DNA from 4 places in the Ochrobactrum quorumnocens genome. Region 2 is predicted to be linked to each of the others. Evidence: predicted binding sites of a transcription regulator. Region 2 holds the regulator's gene; each other region holds the start of a gene.
The links. Region 2 encodes PhoB, which activates phosphate uptake and scavenging genes when phosphate is short. Its sites were predicted from a motif close to TGTCATNNANCTGTCAT; they were not measured.

Region 1: the regulator PhoB is predicted to act here: its motif matches at 1,965-1,981, upstream of CES85_RS13060 (RNA degradosome polyphosphate kinase).
Region 3: the regulator PhoB is predicted to act here: its motif matches at 3,424-3,440, upstream of CES85_RS13720 (DUF1045 domain-containing protein).
Region 4: the regulator PhoB is predicted to act here: its motif matches at 4,160-4,176, upstream of ugpB (sn-glycerol-3-phosphate ABC transporter substrate-binding protein UgpB).

The regions. Positions count from the first base shown of each region.
Region 1 covers NZ_CP022604.1:740,090-745,773, reverse strand. The annotation lists gene CES85_RS13060 (RNA degradosome polyphosphate kinase) at 1-1,765, opposite strand, end outside; gene CES85_RS13055 (zinc-finger domain-containing protein) at 2,114-2,368, shown strand; gene CES85_RS13050 (FAD-binding protein) at 2,376-3,581, shown strand; gene CES85_RS13045 (VOC family protein) at 3,578-4,063, opposite strand; gene CES85_RS13040 (VOC family protein) at 4,105-4,521, opposite strand; gene CES85_RS13035 (winged helix-turn-helix transcriptional regulator) at 4,683-5,384, shown strand; gene CES85_RS13030 (SRPBCC family protein) at 5,469-5,684, shown strand, end outside.
Region 2 covers NZ_CP022604.1:2,538,202-2,543,885, reverse strand. The annotation lists partial or broken gene CES85_RS21880 (IS5 family transposase) at 731-1,416, shown strand; gene phoB (phosphate regulon transcriptional regulator PhoB) at 1,668-2,354, opposite strand; gene phoU (phosphate signaling complex protein PhoU) at 2,687-3,409, opposite strand; gene pstB (phosphate ABC transporter ATP-binding protein PstB) at 3,543-4,316, opposite strand; gene pstA (phosphate ABC transporter permease PstA) at 4,379-5,684, opposite strand, start outside.
Region 3 covers NZ_CP022604.1:879,818-885,501, reverse strand. The annotation lists gene dusA (tRNA dihydrouridine(20/20a) synthase DusA) at 1-489, opposite strand, end outside; gene CES85_RS13730 (HAD family hydrolase) at 806-1,480, shown strand; gene CES85_RS13725 (alpha-D-ribose 1-methylphosphonate 5-triphosphate diphosphatase) at 1,500-2,639, opposite strand; gene CES85_RS13720 (DUF1045 domain-containing protein) at 2,643-3,374, opposite strand; gene CES85_RS13715 (sugar kinase) at 3,596-4,528, shown strand; gene CES85_RS13710 (aldose epimerase family protein) at 4,515-5,531, opposite strand.
Region 4 covers NZ_CP022603.1:332,282-337,965, reverse strand. The annotation lists gene CES85_RS01710 (MgtC/SapB family protein) at 1-408, opposite strand, end outside; partial or broken gene ade (adenine deaminase) at 482-2,195, opposite strand; gene CES85_RS01700 (serine hydrolase domain-containing protein) at 2,237-3,733, opposite strand; gene ugpB (sn-glycerol-3-phosphate ABC transporter substrate-binding protein UgpB) at 4,257-5,558, shown strand; gene ugpA (sn-glycerol-3-phosphate ABC transporter permease UgpA) at 5,631-5,684, shown strand, end outside.

The DNA of each region.
Region 1 (5,684 bases), 790 kb from region 2:
GGCTGTGCTCAAGAAAACGTCCAACAATGGACTTTGCGCGGATGTTATCTGAGAGACCCGGAACACCCGGTCGCAGACAGCAAATGCCACGCACCACCAGATCGATGTGAACGCCTGCCTGACTTGCCTTATAGAGTGCATCAATAATCTGTGGATCGACGAGCGAATTCATCTTCATCCAGATCGCAGCAGGCTGTCCGGCCTTCGCATTGGTGATTTCGTCTTCGATGTGCTTGAGGATTCGCGTGCGAAGCGTCAGCGGTGAAATAGCGATTTTCATCTCTTCAGCCGGTTGCGCATAGCCCGTGATGAAATTGAAAATATGCGCTACATCGCGCGCAATATCGGGATCAGATGTAAAGAACGACAGATCGGTATAGATACGCGCCGTGATCGGATGATAATTGCCGGTACCCAGATGCACATATGTGCGCAGTCTCTGGTCTTCACGACGCACCACGAGCGACATCTTCGCATGTGTTTTCAGCTCAATGAAGCCGAACACAACCTGCACGCCAGCGCGTTCAAGATCACGTGCCCAGCGAATATTGGCTTCTTCATCGAAACGCGCCTTCAGTTCGACAAGCGCCGTAACCGACTTGCCTGCTTCAGCAGCATCAACCAGTGCGCGCACAATCGGGCTGTCATTGGAGGTGCGATAAAGCGTCTGCTTGATCGCCAGCACGTCCGGGTCTGCAGCGGCCTGACGCAGGAACTGTACTACAACGTCGAACGATTCATATGGATGGTGGACAACGATATCTTTCTCGCGAATCGCTGCGAAACAATCGCCGCCATGTTCGCGAATACGTTCTGGGAAGCGCGGATTGTAGGATATGAACTTGAGATCATCGCGTGGAATCGACACGATTTCCGAAATCATGTTGAGCGCAAGGAGGCCTTCCAGAACGCTAATCCTGTTTTCCGATACGCCAAGCTCGGTTGCAACGAAGACGCGCAGCGCCTCAGGGATTTCTGAGTCAAACTCAATACGGATGACCTGACCGCGCCGACGACGCTTCAACGCAGTTTCAAAAAGACGGACGAGATCTTCCGCCTCTTCTTCCACTTCGATATCGCTGTCACGAATGATGCGGAATGTTCCTGCGCCACGCACTTCATAGCCCGGGAAAAGGCGGCCAATGAACAGGCTGACTGCATCCTCAATCGTGATGAAACGGTAAGCATTCTGTTGCTCGGTCGGCAGCTGGATGAAACGCCTGAGCGCAACAGGAATACGCAGGAGTGCGGTCATCGGATGGCTGTCGAGGCGGCGCGCGAGTTGCAGCGCAATGGAAAAGCCGAGATTGGGAATAAACGGAAACGGATGAGCCGGGTCGATGGAAAGCGGAGTCAGAACCGGGAAAATCGTCTCAAGGAAATGATTCTCAAGCCAGTCCTTCTCCGTCTTCGACAAAGCCAACGGACGCACGATTTCGATACTCTCTTTTTCAAGCTCCTCACGCAGCGTGCGCAGACGCTCCTGCTGGCCTTCCTGGAGACGTCCTACCTCCTCCAGAACAAAATCGAGCTGCTCTTGGGGAGTGCGGCCATCAGCACTGCGCATGGCAACACCAGCGCGCACCTGTGCAGCGAGCCCCGCAATGCGGACCATGAAAAACTCATCGAGATTGGCTGCTGAAATGGACAGAAATCTTAGGCGCTCAAGCAAGGGCTGGGTTATATTCGCAGCTTCTTCAAGAACACGGCGATTGAACTGCAGCCAGGAAAACTCGCGATTGACGAAGCGCTCAGGGCTTTGCATCAGCGCCGAGGTCTGGTCATCGTTCAAAGCTTCGTGAGCGTTTTGAACTTTGCCGGTGTTCTTGCCCGCAGAAACATCAGTTGCTGCCTCTGTGGTCACATCGGAGGTCAAATCTGTGGTTTGGGGTGCCATAACGCTGTTTTCGTTCATTTTTCCTGTCCCGGCTTTTACCGGAAAATCCCGGCGCGACCATAAGCCTATGGCTGTCATATGACAGTTTGATAGCAAACCGCTTGAAATGTCTCCAGAATTGATGAAAACGCTTCCAGAAACAAGCCGTTCGCGGTAAACCCACCCCAAATAGCCATCCTATTCAGATGTCGCGATCCACAAGCACCGGAGCGTATCATGTCCGATCACATCATCCCACACTTCCAGAATGACGCTGGCCATAATGCCATTGAGATCGGCGTGAAGGAATTCATGTGCGTCGGCGCGAATCCTCCTTTCGATCATCCACATGTCTTCCTCGACATGGGTGATGAGAGCGAAGTCGTCTGCCCTTATTGCTCGACGCTCTATCGCTACAATGCGCAGCTTCATGCTGATGAAACTGTTCCAGCGGGCTGTGTCTACGAAGCCCCTGCCGACAAAGCTGCCTGAAAGTAGCTTGGGCAAAGGGCGCATATTGATTGCAGGAGCAGGCGTTGCAGGATTAAGTGCAGCGCTTGAGCTTGCAGCCAGAGGTTGGTCAGTAGAGCTTTTCGAAAAAGCCAATGCACTCTCTGAAGTTGGTGCGGGCCTGCAATTGGCCCCGAACGCCATGCGCCATCTGCAACGCCTTGGCATTGCCACCAGGCTTTCCACACAAGCTGTTACGCCTGACGCGCTTTTCCTGATTGATAGTCGCAGCGCACGCCCTCTTCTCGCAATGGAGCTTGGCGATAAAGCACTCAAGCGCTGGCATTACCCTTACCTTGTCTGCCACCGCGCCGACCTGCAATCAGCTCTACTTGCTGCTTGCGTGGAAAACCCGGCCATAGACATTAATCTCGGCTCGGAAATCATTCGACACGAAGTCATTGGCCAAGCGATACAGGCTGAGGTTCGTCGCGGAAACGTAACTGAGACCATTGAAGCGCATTATCTGCTCGGATGTGACGGTGTATGGTCTGCAGAACGGGCAAATGCTGCGCAAAGCAAAGCCCGCTTCAGCGGACATATCGCGTGGCGCAGCACGATCGCTACCAGTGATTTGCCCGCATCCTTCACAAATGTACTGCCGCTGAAAAAAGCTGTGTCGGCATGGCTTGGTAAACAGGTTCATTTCATCGCCTATCCGGTCAAAGGTGGGACACATTTCAATTTCGTCGCGATAACAGGCGGCGAAAATCCGGGCGAAGGCTGGTCAAAGGTCGGAGACCACGAGCAGCTCAAATTTATTTACAAGAAATGGCACCCAGCAGTTCGCGATGTGATCGCCACAGCGCCAGAATGGACCTATTGGCCATTGTTCGAGATGCCGGATGCGCAATACGTCTGCGATGGACGAACAATCCTGCTTGGTGATGCTTCTCACGCTGTTACGCCTTTCGGGGCGCAAGGTGCGGCCATGGCCATCGAAGACGCGGCAACACTGGCAGAAGCACTAGACGCTGCCGATCAACAAGCGGCACTTCAGCATTTCGACAAAGTGCGTAAGGAACGGATCGCAGCTGTCGCCAAACGTGGGCAGCTGAACCGGTTCGCCTATCACGCGACCGGTGTCTTTGCGCTCGGCCGCAACATGCTTTTTGCCATACGCAGTCCAGATTCTTTCCTGAAAGACCTGGACTGGCTGTATGGTTATGATGCCGTTGCGGTCGTGCAAAATTAACGGGCGTCTCGGGCAGCTTCCAACGTCGCGATATCAATCTTGACCATTGTCATCATGGCATTTGCGACACGCTGTCTGACGTCTGACGCACCGTCCTGCAAAATATCCAGCAGAAATTCCGGCACAATTTGCCAAGCGAAGCCATATTTATCCGTCAGCCAGCTACATTCCATGGCCGAGCCGCCTTCCAGCAACCTATCCCAAAAAGCATCAAGTTCCGCTTGATCCTTGCATTTCAGAATAAGCGACGTGGCCGGATTGAACTTGAACTGTGGTCCGCCATTCAAGGCCGTCATCGCCTGCCCATCGAGCGTGAAATTTGCAGTCACGACGTCGGTTCCTCCGGTTTGATGGCCATGTTCAAACCGAATGAAGCCATCTATTGATGCCGGTCTTCCCAAATCGCGGAAGAGCGACACGTAATAATTGGCTGCCTCTTCGGCCTTATTATCAAACCAGAGGCAGACTGTTAAACCAGACATGGATTTCTCCTCCCATATGTCTCAGCCCCTATGTCTTTGCGTTAGCCCATGGCTTTGGCAGCTGCTTCCATATCCATCCACATCAGTTCCCAGATATGGCCATCGAGATCTTCAAAGCTGCGGCCATACATGAAACCATAATCCTGCTTTGCAGCAGGATCCGCCCGACCGCCAGCCTTCACGGCCTTCTCAACCGTTTCATCCACTTCCGTCTTGCTGTCCGCTGACAAGCAGATCAACACTTCGCTTGTAGCATTCGCATCTGAAATCTTCTTTGGCGTGAACTGGCTGAATTTATCGTGACTGAGGACCATTGCGTGGATGGTGTCGGAAAACACCATGCAGGATCCTGTTTCATCCGAGAACATCGGGTTTTTGGTCGCGCCTATCGCTTCATAAAAACTGGTTGAGCGCGCAACATCTTTGACGGGCAGGTTCACGAAAATCAATTTAGGCATGTTATTCCTCCATTGGTGGGCTTGAAGCGCCCATTTTACATTTTGGTTTTCTATCGCCTGCCCGACCCCCTTGGCGATATAGTCGGGTTTAATGAATCGGCCAGCCCCAACCAACCTAAGTTCACTTGCACATAATGACAGGTAAGTTATAATTAGCAACTATGAAGTTAGAAAAAGTAACTAAATCCGACAATCCAACAGCAAGACGCAGCTATGATGATGCATGTGCTGCGGCTCATGCCCTTGATTTGATTGGTGAACGTTGGGCATTGCTCGTCATTCGTGAATTGATGTTTGGGCCTAAGCGCTTTAGCGATTTGCGCGCCGACCTACCCGGAATAAGTGCCAATGTCCTCACCCAGCGGCTAGAGGGATTGGAAGAAGCTGGCATTCTACGCAAATCGAAGCTCCCGCCTCCCGCCTCAGTAAAAGTCTATGAATTGACCAAGTGGGGCTACGAGGCCGAACCGATTCTACAGACGCTCGGCCGATGGGCGGCCCGTTCACCCAGCCATGACCCAAACTTACCTATCTCAACCACTTCGTTCCTGCTTTCGCTCAGAACCATGATCGATCCCAATCTTTCACAAGGCTTGACAGCTATTGTCGGACTGCGGCTGGATGGAGAAGACTTCATTGCACACTTGCAAGACAGCAAACTGGCGATTACGCGCGGCAAAGCGGAGCAGTACGATATCGCCTTTGAAAGCTCGCCTCGCATGATGGCCGCAACCATTTATGGCGGGCAACCTCTCGCGGCCCTTGAAGCTGCAAATGTGCTCACGCTCAAAGGCGACCGCGCTTTGGCAGAAAAATTTATTATGCTTTTTCCACTTCCAGCCAAGGCATCTCCACACGATTAATTATACGCAACCTTTTGGTTGCTTTTCTATTTAAGTCGTGTAAATTAGCAACCATACAGTTGCCAATTTGAAAGGATGTAGATCATGACAACGGCATTAGTAACGGACCGAATAGAAAAAACTGTAGACCTTCGCGCAGGCATTGATCGCGTATGGCGCGCACTCACTGACCATGAGGAATTCGGTGAATGGTTCAAGGTCAAAATTGATGGGCCATTTATCGTCGACACCCCTTCGACCGGTCACTTTACGTTCGACGGATGCGGCGACACCAAATGGACTTCCTTCATCAAGGATATG
Region 2 (5,684 bases):
TGTGGTGCCACTGCATAAAACTATGCAGCAGATCTGAACTAACAGAGCAGCCGTTGTGCATCCAATCGAGACACTCGGCGCTCCAGCCAAATAGAACGAAAATCAAAAAATAAACGTTCTGCTGTCACTCATTGCATTCAAGGTTTTGGAATTTTTAGGCCAAAAAAAGGCGAACGGTCAAATTCCTAAAATGACAAAGCCACCAAAACGGTGGCCAATCGAACCCGAATCCAGAGTTTAATTTCTCCCACAAACCCCTTAAATTTATTAACAAATCCTTAACGTAATTTAGCAAATCTTATAAGTTATTGATTTAACGCGATTCAATTTGCTGAAATACAGGCCACATCGCTGCCTTATTTCGCTGATGTTTCAAGATTTTACGCAGCCACGTTTTTTAACTTTTCAGATGCTGTTTTTGGCACCGATTTCACGGTTCCTTCAACTTTGTCACGATCGATGTAACATCGCGTGATACTGGTCATTTTGGCACGTTATGGATGTCCATTTCCGAATCGGAAGGGCTTTGACTGAGTCGCGCCGCTCGCTCCCTTAGAGCCGTTTCGATCTGATTTATCAGACCGCCGCCCTCCCCCTTTTATTTGAAGCATAATCTTATCGATCCCCGGTTCACGCTGGTTGGATTATGCTCTAGGCTCCAAACCCAATTAAACATTTGATCAAATTACTTCTTCATGATTCACTCTCCTGATAACGGGAGTTTTGGAGCATGGCAGGAGAATTCTGGCTTGATGATCGGCAATGGGCAGTGATCGCTCCTTTGCTTCCAACGAACCAACCCGGCGCGCATCGAACTGACGACCGCCGGGTGATTAGCGGCATCATCCATGTGCTGCGCACTGGCTGTCGGTGGCAGGATTGCCCCGCTGTCTACGGTCCCTCGACAACCATCTACAATCGTTTCCATCGTTGGTCTGCCAAAGGCATATGGCGGCAACTATTCGAAGCACTGGTGCAGACGACCAATCGCGACATTCACATGATCGACAGCACCACCGCAAAGGCGCACCGATCTGCTGCTGGCGGAAAAGGGGGGCGGAAGCTCAAGCCATCGGTCGATCGCGAGGCGGCAGATCGACAAAAATACATGCTGTTGTCGATGGTTGTGGCCGCCCAGTCGCACTGAGAATAACCCCTGGGCAGCGCGGTGACGCTCCCATTGCCATCCCACTGCTTGAGCCACTGCCGCCAAGCAACCTGTGCGCTGCCGATACGGCTTACGATAGCAACGCGTTACGCGATTTTCTCAAAGCTCGCGGCACTGAACCGGTCATTCCAAATAATCCGACCCGTAAGCGGATCAAACCTTTCAACCCAATTGCCTACCGCCGCCGAAACATCATCGAACGCACCTTTTGCCGCCTCAAGGACTGGAGGAGGGTCGCGACACGATATGACAAGCTCATGCTGAACTTTACAGCCACATGCTATATCGCTGCCATCGTCACATGGTGGCTCAATTGAGTCTGGACCCTAGAGCGCATCCCGAAAAGTGTGAAACGTTTTTCGGACAAAGATGCGCGTTAAAACAGATAATTAGAGCGCCGATCTGATCCAATCAGATCGAAACGCGCTCTAATGCAAAACGGCCCGTCACATTTTCAGTAACGGGCCGCTTCTTTGACGTTCTACATGTCGGGACTTTATTACCCGAAGGAATAGCCTGCGCCCCGCACCGTGCGGATTGGATCGAGGGCACGACCGACATTGATCGCCTTGCGTAATCGACCAACATGCACATCAACCGTGCGGTCATCGACATAGATATCTGGACCCCAGACACCATCCAGCAACTGGCTGCGAGAGAACACGCGGCCCGGTGACATCATGAAATATTCGAGCAAGCGAAACTCTGTCGGTCCGAGACGGACTTCCTTTTCCTTGCGGTAGACGCGGTGCTGCTGACGGTCGAGAACCAGGTCCCCAACCTTGAGCACGTGCGAGAGAACGCTCGGATTGGCACGGCGCAGCATGGCTTTAACCCGCGCAAGCAGTTCCGGCGTCGAGAAGGGCTTTACGACATAATCGTCAGCACCGACACTCAAACCCCGGACACGTTCGCTTTCTTCGCCACGCGCGGTCAGCATGATGATCGGCAGGCGCTCGGTTTCCGGCCATTGGCGCAGACGACGGCAAAGCTCGATCCCCGATACACCGGGAAGCATCCAGTCCAGAATAAGAAGGTCCGGTACGTTTTCGCGCAGCGTGATTTCGGCTTCATCGCCGCGCAACATCGCATCAACCTGATAGCCTTCGGCTTCGAGATTGTAGCGCAAGAGCACACTCAGGGCTTCTTCGTCTTCAACCACAGCAATCTTGGGTGCCTGTGACATCCAGTATTTCCTATCCAAAATTTAGAGCGCGTTTCGATCTGATAGAAACAGATTTCGCTCTAACTCATTGTTTAACGCGGATCCTGGCCGAAACCGCTCGGCACTTTTCGGGATGCGCTTTTTTCTTCACCGCGCAACTTGTCCAAAAACCGCTTCGCACTTTTTGGGATGCGCTTTTTTCTTCACCGCGCATCTTATCCAAAAAACCGCTTCACACTTTTTGGGATGCGCTTAGGCTCCGCGGAAGATACAAGCCCCCGATCGACCGCGTGCCGTCGCGTTATTCTTACTCATGCATACATTCTGGGCCGTAAATAGCGGCACCAGTGTTCTTAGGATTTACGCGCCTCATCCACGACAATGCCGTGGCTCAGGTCTTCTTTCGGGCGTTCCGCAGGCATTTGCAGGCCGGTCACAATATAATAGACCGTCTCCGCAATGTTGGTTGCGTGATCGCCGATGCGCTCAATGTTCTTTGCGCAGAACAGAAGATGCGTGCAGGCTGAAATGTTGCGCGGATCTTCCATCATATAGGTGAGCAGCTCGCGGAACAGCGAGGTGTACATCGAGTCAATTTCGTCATCGCGGTCGCGAACGACATTGATCTGCTGCACCGAGCGCGTTGCATAAGCGTCGAGCACATCTTTGAGCTGGGTCAAAGCGAGTTCGGCCAAAGTTTCAAGCCCGCGATAGAGCTTGACCGGCTGGCGTGATTCCGAAACGGCGGCAACACGCTTTGCGATGTTTTTACCAAGATCGCCAACGCGTTCCAGATCGGCGGAGATGCGGATCGAGCCGATAATCTCGCGCAGATCGACAGCCATTGGCTGGCGCTTTGCAATGATCATGACTGCCTTGTCGTCAATCTCACGCTCGCTTGCATCAAGGATGAGATCATCGGAGATAACGCGCTGAGCAAGCGCATTGTCCGCGTTGACAATCGCTGCAACGGACTGCTCGACCATACGTTCCGCATGACCACCCATTTCGGCGATCTTATGGGTCAGGAACTGCAGTTCTTCGTCGTAAGCGGTGACGGTATGCTGAGACGCCATAATAGACCTCAATTAAATTGCGGGGAAGCCGAACAGCTGTCTTCTCAAATCAGCCGTCGCTCCTGCTCATCTTTACCACGCATTATCCTACGCAAAACCGCTTCACACTTTTGCTGGAAATGCTCCAATTATTTTAGCCAAAACGACCCGTGATATAGTCCTGCGTACGCTTCTCGGTCGGTGCAGTGAACATCACATCCGTGTCGCCCACTTCCACCAGATTGCCCAAGTGGAACATTGCGGTGCGCTGCGAAACACGAGCTGCCTGCTGCATGGAGTGTGTGACGATTACGATCGTGTAGTTCTGACGCAGCTCGTCGATAAGCTCTTCGACCTTGGCAGTCGCAATCGGATCAAGGGCTGAGCACGGCTCATCCATCAGGATGACTTCCGGGCTGACCGCAATCGCACGTGCAATGCACAGACGCTGCTGCTGACCACCTGAAAGACCGGTTCCGGCATCGTGCAGGCGATCCTTCACTTCTTCAAAAAGGCTGGCCTTCTTGAGGCTGGTGACCACGATTTCTTCGAGATCGGTCTTGTTGCGTGCCAGACCGTGAATGCGTGGACCATAGGCCACGTTCTCAAAAATAGTCTTTGGGAACGGATTGGGTTTCTGGAACACCATGCCAACGCGAGCACGCAATTCAACAACGTCGATCTTCGGATCGTAGATATCTTCGTTGTCGAGCGTGATCTTGCCAGCGATACGGCAGCCTTCGATCGTATCGTTCATACGATTGAGCGAACGCAGGAATGTAGACTTGCCGCAGCCCGAAGGACCGATCAGCGCCGTCACCATCTTCTCCGGAACGTCCAGATCAACTTCGAACAGAGCCTGTTTCTCGCCATAAAACACGCAGACTTTGTCGCCGCGCATCTTTATGGAGGGGGCGTTGGCGTTCATCTTTTCTCCTACGGCTTTTTCGAGAGATCGTTCGGTCATGAGATTCATCATTTCTCTCCCGTTTACCAGCGGCGCTCAAAGCGGCGGCGCAGAATAATTGCTGCAATATTCATGACTGCCAGGAACAGGAGCAGGACGATAATAGCGCCTGATGTCCGTTCTACAAAGGCACGCTCAGCTTCATTCGCCCACATAAAGATCTGCACAGGCAGAGCCGTTGCAGGGTCCATCGGCGTTGCAGGCATATTGGCAACGAAAGCCACCATGCCGATCAGAAGCAATGGTGCTGTTTCACCAAGCGCCTGAGCAAGACCGATAATCGTTCCGGTCAGAATGCCGGGCGCTGCAAGCGGCAGCACATGGTGAAACACCATCTGCGTTTTTGAAGCACCAAGCCCAAGAGCTGCTGCGCGGATCGACGGCGGCACGGCGCGAAGTGCGGAACGTGTCGCAATGATGATTGTAGGAAGCGTCATCAATGTCAGCACCAGACCACCGACAATTGACGCTGAACGCGGCAGATTGAAGAAGTTGATGAAGACTGCAAGCCCAAGCAGACCGAACACAATCGACGGAACAGCTGCCAGATTGTTGATATTGACTTCGATAATATCCGTGAGGCGGTTCTTTTTGGCATATTCTTCAAGATAGATCGAAGCGGCCACGCCGATAGGCAGTGCGAGAACCAGCACGATCATCATCATGTAGAAGGAACCGACAAGCGCAACACCGAGACCAGAGGTTTCAGGACGACTGGAAGCGCCATTGGTAAACAAGCCCCAGTTGAAAGCCTGGCTCATGATGCCTTCATTGGTAAGCGTCTTGATCCACTCAAACTGACGGTCTGAAACCTTGCGGTTTGCTTCTGGAACCTCAAAATCGATCTGCCCCTTATAGGCGGAGTCAATATCAGCAGCAGCCAGAACTGGAACTGTCTGTGTGGTGCCAATCAATGATGGATTATCCATCACCATCTGGCGAAGCTGAACACGAACACCATCGGAGAAGAAGCGCCCAACTTCACGCATTTCAGCGCGATCCGTGCTCGGCACACCCAGCTTTTCAGCCAAGGCGTTACGTACCAGAAGCGGATAGTTGGCCGTGATCAACACATTCGGATCGGTTGCAAGCTTATTGCCCGGATCGATAACCTGTGCGTCAAGCTTGACCGGCAGATAAATCGTCGTCTGTCCGAAAGCCGTATAGCCCTTGGAAAACACCGAGAACAAAAGCGCACAGAGAAAGAACACACCAATCGCAATGGCAACCACACCATAGAGACGGAAGCGACGTTCAGCAGCGTAGCGACGCTTGATTCCGATATCGCGGCGCTGGGGCTTTGTTACCGTAGTGCCAGCATTGAGAGTT
Region 3 (5,684 bases), 930 kb from region 2:
AACCTGATCTGCAACTGCATCCAGTGCCACTTCCGGGTCCTGATCATCAACGCCTATCCGGCATTTGACTGTGACGGGCACCGAGACAACTTCCTTCATGGCGGCGACGCAACGTGCAACCACTTCCGGTGTCTGCATCAGACAAGCGCCGAATGTGCCGGACTGAACACGGTCAGACGGGCAGCCGACATTGAGATTGATTTCATCGTAGCCGAAGCCAGCGCCAATTCGTGCAGCTTCCTGTAATTTGACCGGATCGGAACCGCCAAGCTGCAAAGCAATGGGATGTTCCGTTACATCAAATCCCATGAGACGGTCACGTGGGCCATGGATTGCCGCATCAGCGACAACCATCTCTGTGTAGAGCAAAGCACGCTTGGAAAACAGGCGGTGAAAATAGCGACAATGGCGATCCGACCAGTCGAGCATCGGCGCAACAGAGAACCGATGATCTGGATAGTTGTGATTTTTATTTTTTATTTCAGTCATTTAAACAACAATCCTGAGAATGCGATTCATCCAGATGTTTGGCGTTTTATCTGGCTATGGGTTGATACACCCTGCATCAAGTCGCGCAAAAAGCCATAAACGAAGCAAATGATCAAGTTTTGTCGTTTGGGCCAAGGTTTTCAATATAAGAAGCTTGTGTGATTTTTCACGGTATGGCGGACGCAAAAGCAGTCAAAGACAATCATTGTGTTGAATACTGTGACTTTAGCCAATTTTCCGCATTAAGATCAAAAACCGAACACGCCCACCTGATTCTGGCTTCCGTTTCTGGCCTTAAAATTCGAGGATCTTCATTTTGACCGACCTATCTCCCTTCAACAAAACATTCGACGCTTTTCTGTTCGATATGGACGGCACAGTGCTGAGTTCCATTGCAGCAACTGAGCGTGTCTGGGGCGAATGGGCAATCCGTCATGGTATTGATCCGGTCACATTTGTTCCAACCATTCATGGCGTGCGTGCTGTCGATACCGTCCGCAGACTGGGCCTGCCACATCTTGATCCAGACACGGAGGCCAAAATCCTGCTTGATGCGGAAATGGCTGATCTGGATGGGATCGTAGCCATTGAAGGTGCGCTTGACTTCCTGAACTCGCTACCGGAAAATCGCTGGGCAATCGTTACCTCGGCACCAATTGAACTGGCGCGGCGGCGTTTGCAGGCCGCAGGCTTGCCAATGCCTAAGACAATTGTTTCCGCTGAAGATGTTGAGCGTGGAAAACCAAGCCCTGAATGCTTCCAGCTCGGTGCAAAGAGGCTCGGCTTCGATCCTCATAATTGTCTTGTGTTTGAAGATGCCCCAGCTGGCATTGTCGCTGGCGAAACCGCTGGTGCGCGCGTCGTTGTCGTAACGGCAACGCACCCGCATTCGCCGGAAACATCGCACAAAAGCATCAACAGCTATCTCGAACTTAAGCTGTCTGTGGACGATGTAACAGGGCAACTTTCACTGACAGATGCTGAGACCTGAAACAAATAAACGGCGCGTGTCAGATCACGCGCCGTCCTTCGCGCCAAACGGTGCGAATGATCGGTACGTGCTCGGCAATCTGCACACGCACCAGATCACCACGCTTTCCAATTGCGATTTCACCACGATCCTGCAGGCCAACGGCTTTTGCCGGATTGCTTGATACCAGCTTGATCGCCTGTGGAAGCGTAATTTGCTCCATGACATCTGCCATGAAGAATGCCGATTGCATCATGCTTGCCGGAATATAATCAGACGAAATAATATCGAGATGACCGGCTTCAGCCAATTCGCGTGCCGAAACATTGCCAGAATGCGAACCACCACGCACCACATTGGGCGCGCCCATCAGAACCGACATACCCGCTTCCTTGGATGCCTTGGCGGCCAGATGTGTTGTTGGAAATTCAGCAACGCGAATTCCCTGCGTACTTGCTTCTGCAACGTGATCCGCTGTGGCGTCATCGTGGCTGGCCAGAACGATGCCGCGCTCAAGGCAATCACTGGCAATCGCCTTGCGGGTCGGTGCCGAATGTCGCTGTGACTGGCCCATACGCTTTTCGCAATAGCGTATGAATTCTTCTTCGGTCACTCTGAGCTTGCTCATGTAGTAGGATTTGTAGGTTTCAATATCCGTGAACTGCCGCTGTCCCGGTGCATGATCCATCAGTGAAACCAGTTTGACCAGCGGATGCACGCCAAACCGCTCGAATGCACTCAGGCAATCAGGTGCTGAAACCTCGCACCGCAAGTGCAGAAAATGGTCGGCGCGCAAACGTCCTGCCTCACGCCCCTCTGCGATTGCTGATGACAGCTTACGCATATCATCAATACCCGTCTGCGCTTCATCGTCGAAGCCGATCCGCAAAGCATCAAAGACTGTCGTAATGCCGGAAGCGGCAATCTGCGCGTCATGAGCCTGAACCGCAGCAATCGGATTCCAGCGCACTTTCGGGCGTGGCGCATAATGGCCTTCGAGATGGTCAGTGTGCAACTCGACCAGTCCCGGCGTCAAATAATCCCCTTCCATGTCTTTACCAGACACGGACGAGCCGGATGAAATATCAACGATGACACCATCAGCTATTTTAACGGTACCGCTGATTACTTCGTCAGGCAGAACAATATTTGCATTTTTTAGAACAGTTTCCGTCGTCATTCCTCAAGGCCTTCCCACAGCCCGAGAGGACCGTTTTGACACCTTAGTACCACCGGTCATCGGATGCAGCGAATGAATCTCGAATGGTGCGCCTTTTTCCGGTTCCACAAAGAGCGCAAGATTGGCGATTTCTACCGGATCATCCAGAACAGGCGCAAAAAAGTCGTCAAGCACGCGTTCGACATGCGGCCGCTGCTTTTCATCGACTGGTCCGGTCAGCGTCATATGAAAGCGAAACTCATCGAAAACGTAAGGATAGCCCCAGCGATCAAGGTTCTGGCGCTGCCCTTCGCTCAATCGTTCTGGACGACGCTTGGCAATTTCCGCATCCCGCAATGGCGCGCGAAAACGATCAAACGAAACCACCACGTCATTGGCAAGCTGATTGAGTTCAGCCACAGGCTCTTCCGGCACGAGCGCAAAGAACGGGCCAATACCCTGCAATTTCAGGCGTGGTATGACGAATGGCGCGCTCGAAGATGCGAAATACATCAGCGCGGAAAGCAAATCGCTTTCCTGATAGGTCTCGTCCAATCGGAAAGGCGCTTTCAACGTGCCATGAAAACCATAGCGGCGCGGCTCCTCGGTCAGTGCGGCAATATCTTCGGCCGCAAGCGTTCGAATCGCAGGAACCTTAACCGGCTCTCCACTAAACGCACTTCGCCCAAGCCAGTTGGCGGCAACTTTCAAAAGCGCATCGCCTGACGGCGGCGTGAAATAAATCGCGTAACGCATAGTGATTCCTCTCTTGGCGGGATCGTTACACGCAGATTGTGGCAAGTCGATAAAGGGTAAGTGACATCTGGATTTTACATCACCGCAAATTCCTATGGAGTACCCTGCACTTCTTCAACGCTCTAAATTATTGAACCTACGCATGGTGCTTTCCAAAAACTGGTTCAGATTTTTGGACTGATACTGTAGGCGTACGTGCGGATAGAAACGAGGAGATAACTATGGGTGGCTTTGCGTCGATCGGTGAGTGCATGATCGAACTGTCCGGCGGTGGCGATGATCAATGGCGCATGGGATATGCCGGCGACACACTGAACACCGCCTGGTACATGCGCGCGCTGAAAGACCAATCGTATCCCGTGGAATATGTCAGCGCATTTGGCGAGGACGATTTCTCGCAGAAGCAACGTGCTTTCCTCACATCAAATGGCATCGGCATTGCGCACAGCCCCATTATCAAGGGCGTCCATCCTGGGCTATATGCGATCACGCTCAATGGCGCAGAACGTTCGTTCACCTATTGGCGCAGTGATGCAGCAGCGCGACGCCTCGCAAACGACCGAAATGCCTTAAAAGCCAGCCTGGCTGGCCGCGATATGATCTACTTCTCGGGCATTTCAATTGCCATCGTCTTCCCGGAACATCGCGAAACTCTGTTCGAAATCTTACGTGAATGCCGCGCAGAAGGCGCCCGCATCGCATTTGATCCGAATTTCCGCCATCAGCTCTGGCCTGATCGCGAGGTCGCAAAGAAAGTCATCAGCGAAGCCATGCAGATTGCCGATATCGCGCTGCCGACTTTCCCCGATGAACAGGCGCTCTTTGGCGATGCGACGGCGCAGGCCTGTGCGGAAAGACTTATTGGTCTTGGTGTGAAGGAAATTGTGGTCAAGGACGGCACAGAGCCCGCGCTTGTTATAGCGGACGGCGAGCAAACCCTCATTCCATCCGTCAAAGCCAATGCGGTTGATACGACAGGTGCTGGTGACAGCTTTAACGGTGGTTATCTTGCCGCACGTATTGAAGGCTTATCGCCCGTTGAAGCTGCACGCAAAGCACATGCAGTTGCAGCGCGCGTAGTGGAAATTCGCGGCGCGCTGGCTCCAATGGAACACGCACGCGCCGCTTATCTCAACGAAACTAATCCCGCGTAAACGTAAAATGGCTCGTCTGGGCGTAAACTTCGCCCGGACGTAAGATCGCTTGAGGAACGTAGGAATATTCCAGCGAACCCGGCCAGACCTGCGGCTCCAGACAGAACCCTGCATGCTTGCCGTAAGGCTTGCCCATTAAACCAATGCAATCATTGGCCATTGTATTGCCGGCATAAAACTGAACGCCAGGCTCCGTCGTCTCAACATCAAGGCGAATACCGGACCGCGCACCTTTAACGGACGCACAGGGGCGCAACGGACCGCGTGCCGCCGTCATGCAGAAATTGCTGTCATATTCGACTTGCTTGCCGTCCTCCTTGAAGCGGACTGGACGGAAATCGCGGAAATCATAAGGCGTGTCTTTGACGGGCAAAATGCGCCCATCGGGAATCAGTGCCTCATCGACCGGCATATAGGCATCGGCTTCGATCTTTAACTGGTGATCGAGTATGTCGCCCTCTCCGCCATCATCAAGATTGAAATAGCTGTGATGGAGAAGATTGCACACCGTTGGCTTATCCGTCACTGCTTCAAGACGCACAATCAAAGTACCCTTTGCATTGAGCATATAGGTGCAGCTTACATTGAGATTACCGGGGAACCCCATCTCTCCATCGGCTGCAAGTGTGGCGAGCGTAACGAAATCAGATCCAGAGCCGGTGACTTTCCAGACGCGGTTTCCAAGGCCTTTGCTGCCGCCATGCAGATTATGAATTCCCTGAAAATTCGCCTCGACATCATATGTCTTTCCATCAAGCACAAACCGCGCATTGCGGATGCGATTGGAAAAGCGACCGGCGATTGCGCCTAAATGGGGCGAGTGCGCTGGATAATCGGCAAAATCACGATAGCCAATAACCAATGGCGCATCATGACCTTCCATGCGCAAATCCTGAACAGCTGCGCCCCATGTAATGATCTTCGCTTCGAGCGAACCATTGGCTATTGTAAGCCGATGAACCGCCTGCCCGTCCGGTGCATATCCAAAAATTTCCGATGTCACTTTGTTCGCCCATTTTGATGCGTTTTCGAGAGCCGCATCAAGCCGCATCGGCGCGTGCTGCGCAAGAGCGAATGCAACTAAACCGGAAGTATCTAGTGGTCTGAGCCCGACATTTTCATCCCTCGATACAAGCGTTAAAGCGGTTCCAGTTAA
Region 4 (5,684 bases), on a different replicon from region 2:
CCGCAGCAACGTATTGCCGAGCAAAACGTAGATTGTCAGCAAAGCTGCTTCTGCCAGCATATCTGTGCCAGCACACGCTCCAACGGCTGCCGAGCACCAGAGGGTGGCCGCCGTATTGAGGCCACGAACACTCATGCCCTCCTTCATAATGACGCCAGCACCAAGAAAACCAACACCGGAAACCACGTAGGCGATCACACGTAGCGATTCCGCGCTGCCTGCGAGACGCGCAGCCAAATCAACAAAGGCCGCAGCACCCAATGCTACGAGCGCATTGGTTCGCAGCCCTGCAGTTCGCTGACGATACTGTCGTTCAGCGCCGATCATTGTGCCAAAGATAAAGGCGGCGGTGAAACTCACCGCCGTATCAAGGAATGGATAAAGGTCAAAGGTATTCAAAAATTGCATGGTCAAAAATCCAATTTTTGCCAGTGCGTTAGCAGGTTAATTTAAACCCTTTATGACAATTTTATTAGTCCGACTAATTGCCGACGAATTCAAACTTATCGACATCGACAAGCCCGCGATCCGTGATCTTCAGATGCGGGATGACCGGCAGAGCAACAAACGCTAGCTGCAAAAATGGTTCTTCTAAAACCGAACCGAGCTCTTCAGCCGCATGTCGCAGTTCGCGAAGCTGTTCACGCACGGTTTCATAAGGCTCTATGCTCATCAGCCCAGCGATTGGTAGCGGCATTTCAGCCAATACTTTACCGTCAAGAACCACTACAAAACCGCCTTCAATTTCACCAAGTCGGTTAGCGGCAGCGGCGATATCTTCGTCCGACACACCGACCACGCAGATATTATGGCTGTCATGGCTGACAGTTGAAGCAATCGCACCTGCTTTCAAGCCAAATCCATGCACGAAACCGGTAGCGATATTGCCATTCTTTCCATGCCGTTCAACCACTGCGATTTTGACAACGTCGCGATCAAGATCTGGTTCAACGCCATGCGCTCCGACTTTCAGATCAAACTCGAGGCTTTCGGTAATGATCTTGCCCGGAATAATGCCGATTGCACGCGTCTTTCCACTGTTGGATTGTGATCTGAAGCTTGATGCACTAACAGTTGGCGCTTTCACGCTGTTGCGACCGACTTCCGCAACTGATCCACGCGTTGAGAACAGTTCTTCCGAAACCACCCTGCCCGCAGACAGAACGATTTCAGCATTGCAGCCTTCAAGAGTGTCGACGATCACGAGATCGGCGCGCTGCCCCGGCGCAACAAGTCCGCGATCAAACAGCCCGAAAGCGCGCGCTGCCGAAACACTTGCCGCGCGATAAATAGCAAGCGGTTCAACACCACCAGCAATTGCCGTGCGGATGAGATAATCAAGATGGCCCTGATCAGCGATATCGAGTGGATTGCGGTCATCCGTGCAAAGCGCCAGAAACTGCGAGTGCCTCTCTGTGATAATCGGCATCAAAGCATGCAGGTCTTTGGAAACCGAACCTTCACGCACAAGCACATGCATACCCTTGCGCATCTTTTCGAGCGCTTCCTCAGCACTTGTCGCCTCGTGTTCAGTGCGGATACCGGCTGCGATATAGCCATTCAGATCTAGCCCTCGCAGCAGTGGCGCGTGACCATCTATGTGGCGTCCCTGAAAGGCTTTGAGCTTCGCCATACATTCAGGGTCTTTCGACAAGACGCCCGGAAAGTTCATGAACTCAGCAAGCCCAATAACCTTGGGGTGGTCGGCAAAAGGCAGCAGATCGTCGATCAGAAGTTCGGCACCAGAGGTTTCCATATGGGTTGCAGGCACACAGCTTGAAAGCTGCACCCGAATATCCATGATCGTTTCCAGCGAGCTATCGAGGAAGTATTGTAGGCCTTCGACGCCCAGAACGTTGGCGATTTCGTGCGGATCGCAAATAACTGTGGTGACACCTTGTGGCAGTACGCAGCGATCAAATTCATGCGGGGTCACATTGGATGATTCAATATGCAGGTGCGTGTCGATGAAACCCGGCACGACGATGCGGCCCGAAATATCGATTTCCTGCTTGCCCCGATAGGTGCCAAAGGTGCCCACGATGCGATCACCGCTAATCGCAATATCGCTTTCAACGAGTTCGCCCGTCACGAGATCGAAGAAGCGGCCGCCTTTCAATACGATATCGGCGGGTTCGCGACCGGCACCTTGATCGATCATCTGCTCAAGCATTGGCTCACTCCATTCACATCATTTTCGGAATCAATTTTCCGAAAATAACACAATGAAGCTTGTTCAACGCTGATATTCAATCATGCGGCTGCGGTTAAGAACCAGTTCAAGACGATCTTTGTCGAGCATATGGATACAGATGCGCTTGTGCCAAGGCCCATCGCGCAATGTGAACAACGCCCGGCCATTTCCGAGGTCTTCCAATGGCATGACCTGTCGCGTTGGGCCAATTCCCATAATGATATGGCCGTTATCGATGGTGAAGGAGGCACCATAAAGTCGTGCGGCCCACTGGCCATCAAACTCTTTGCCTGCGGGGCGAGCGGTTACAGACTTCAATTCGCGCGCTACATGGCCGATTTCGCCTTGCAGCGCATCACCAGTCCAACGCAGCTTCATTGGCGATGACGGTGACAACGACGAGAACCAATCATCGCCGATATTGTAGAGACGATCTTCAGCACCAAGGTAATTGGCGACGCCTTCACGCATCTCGATCCAGAATGGCCCGGCTTCCGTTACGTATAATCCGTCTGGAATAGTGCAGCTGGTATCAGGCAGATCCAACCCGTTGAGCGCTGCCATGCAGTCACGCGCGATTTTATAAGTGTCAGCGTCTTCGCGGTTACTAACAACTATCATGCCGGTTTTCTCAGCCGGATCAAGCATAAAATAGCTTTTGTAACCCGGATGCGATCCGCCATGACCAATGAAGCGCTTTCCGTCAATTTCATTCCAGCGCAAACCGAGACCATAGCCGGTCGGTCGACCATCGTTGAGAAACCGCTCGATCGAAAGTCTCGAAAGCAATTCGTTTAACGACCCTTGGTCTTCCAGGAGAGTCTGCGCCCATTTAGTCAGCGCCATACCACTACCTGCAAGACTGCCTGACGCGGAAAGCTGAAGGCCAGCCGCACTTTCCTGCCATTTGTCTCCAGACTTCCAATAACCCGGCGCAAGTCCTTTGACAGGATCGGCCCAAACATTGGGGACATCAATGGAATCGCTGATATCGGATTTCACAAAATCCTTGAAAAATAGTCCTTTACGCTCAAAGGCTGCTTCAACAAGCCTATAACCGGTATTTGAATAGGAAATTTCGCTACCGGCGTTAAAGTTCAGCCGGTTGATTGTTGAAAGAAATTCTAGAAGGCTTTCCGCATTGGTATGCGTGTAGACAGACAGCCCCAAAAGCGTCAGGCACTCGCGCACATCCGGCAAACCCGCCGTCATATCAAGCGCCCGTCCGACAGAAACGTCAGCTAATGGGCTTTGCAGCTCCGGCAGATGATCTCCAAGCCGATCATTGAGGCTAATCACATCGGCATGGTGCAGTACCATGGCACAGAAAATATGCTTGGTTATGGATGCGTAACGAACAACCGTGTTGGCTGTAAAAGGAACGCCTGTCGCGAGACTTTCCAAGCCACCGGCATATGCAAACTTCACGCCCTGCGGATCAAACCCGATAATAACGCCGCCAGGTTCGTTCTTGCCCCATGTTCTGGAATAAAGCTTTGCAGACAATGAAGCTGCATTCCAGTCAGTGCGAATGGGCATAAAAACTCCGTCATGCGGTTTCCGGAACAGAAAACTGCTCCATATATGCGAATACTCTAGTTCCTGGTTGTAAGGGTTGACTATATATTGAGCGCCACCAACAGCAATCCTCACAGGTTGGGAGCCACATAATTGAGATTCTTGCACTCACGCAAGCCCCTGAGTTTACTGAATTTTATATAGCGCTCTTGATGGGAGCAGGAAGGTCGTTTCAATTCTGCAGAGTGAAGAATGGACGAGGGCACAGTTTGTGAGTTGGCTAAAGGGCCAAGAGCTGTTGTTGTTATGCTAAAGCGATATCTTGAAAAGCTATCCACATCTTCTCCCCAATATTATCGATTCTTTTTCGTTTTTTTTCCTTTTAACCATTAACATTTTCGGTTTTATTCTATTAAAGCGATCTAGAAGTTGATCCAGTGAAATTGCAGTCATATAAGTGTAATAACAATAATGCAGGTTCCGGCACCCTGAGCGGTGGATTCCACTCTCGATGTTCACGCAACCTCATTTCCGAGGAGGAAATATGCTTACCCGTCTGATCACGACTTCGGCGCTGACTGGCGCCCTTGCCCTCACCATTGGTTCGCAGGCTTTCGCACAGACGGAGCTTAGCTGGTGGCACGGCATGACCGGTGCCAACAACGAAATGGTCAATGAACTTTCCAAAGAGTTCAATGAAAGCCAGAGCGAATACAAAATCGTTCCGGTCTATAAGGGCAGCTATCCTGAAACGTTGAACGCAGGCATCGCCGCATTCCGTTCAAAGCAGCCACCAGCAATCATTCAAGTTTTCGATGCCGGTAGCGGCGTCATGATGGCCGCCGAAGGCGCGATGGTTCCAGCAGCTGAAGTGCTCGAAAAGGGCGGCTTCAAGTTCGACAAGTCGCAGTACCTGCCGGGTATCGTTGCCTATTATTCGAAGCCAGACGGCACAATGCTGTCCTTCCCATACAATTCGTCTTCGCCGATCCTTTATTACAACAAGGACGCTTTCAAAAAAGCTGGCCTTGACGAAAACAACCCACCAAAGACCTGGCCGGAAGTTTTTGAAGCAGCCAAGAAGATCAAGTCGAGCGGTGCATCTGCCTGCGGCTTCACTTCGACCTGGCTCACCTGGATTCAGACTGAAAACTTTGCTGCCTGGAACAATGTTTCCTACGGCACCAATGAAAACGGCCTCGGCGGCACCAACGTCGAACTCAAGATCAACGAACCGCTTTTCGTTGAGCATTTCCAAGCCATCGCTGATCTGGCCAAAGACGGCACTTTCCGTTATGGCGGGCGCGTTTCTGAAGCCAAACAGCTCTTCACCTCGGGCGAATGCGCAATGCTGACGGAATCTTCGGGCGGCCTCGGTGATGTCATCAAGTCAGGCATGAACTACGGCATTGGCCAGCTTCCTTACTATGAAGGCCATGGCCCGCAGAACACTATCCCGGGTGGTGCCAGCCTCTGGGTCTTTGCTGGCCTCAGCGATGAGCAGTACAAGGGCATTGCTCAGTTCTTCAACTTCCTTTCGCAGACCAAAATTCAGCAGAAGCTGCATGAAAAGTCGGGCTACTTGCCAGTGACGATGGCTGCTTATGAAGCAACGAAGAACTCGGATTTCTATGAAAAGAATCCGGGCCGTGAAACACCCATCCTCCAGATGATGGGCAAAGCACCAACGGAAAACTCCAAGGGTGTGCGTCTCATCAACCTGCCGCAGGTTCGCGATATCCTCAATGAGGAATTCGAAGCCATGCTAGGCGGTAAGCAGGATGCAAAGACTGCGCTTGATAACGCCGTAAAACGCGCAAACGAAGCGATTGCAGCAGCACAATAATCTGATGAACTAGAGCGTGCCGCCTGCCCTTAAAAGGGTTTGGCGGCATTGCTATCCGCAAGGAAACTTCCCGTGCAGAAAGTCACGTTTCCAAACAAGATCTTACCCTACTTCCTGCTGGCTCCG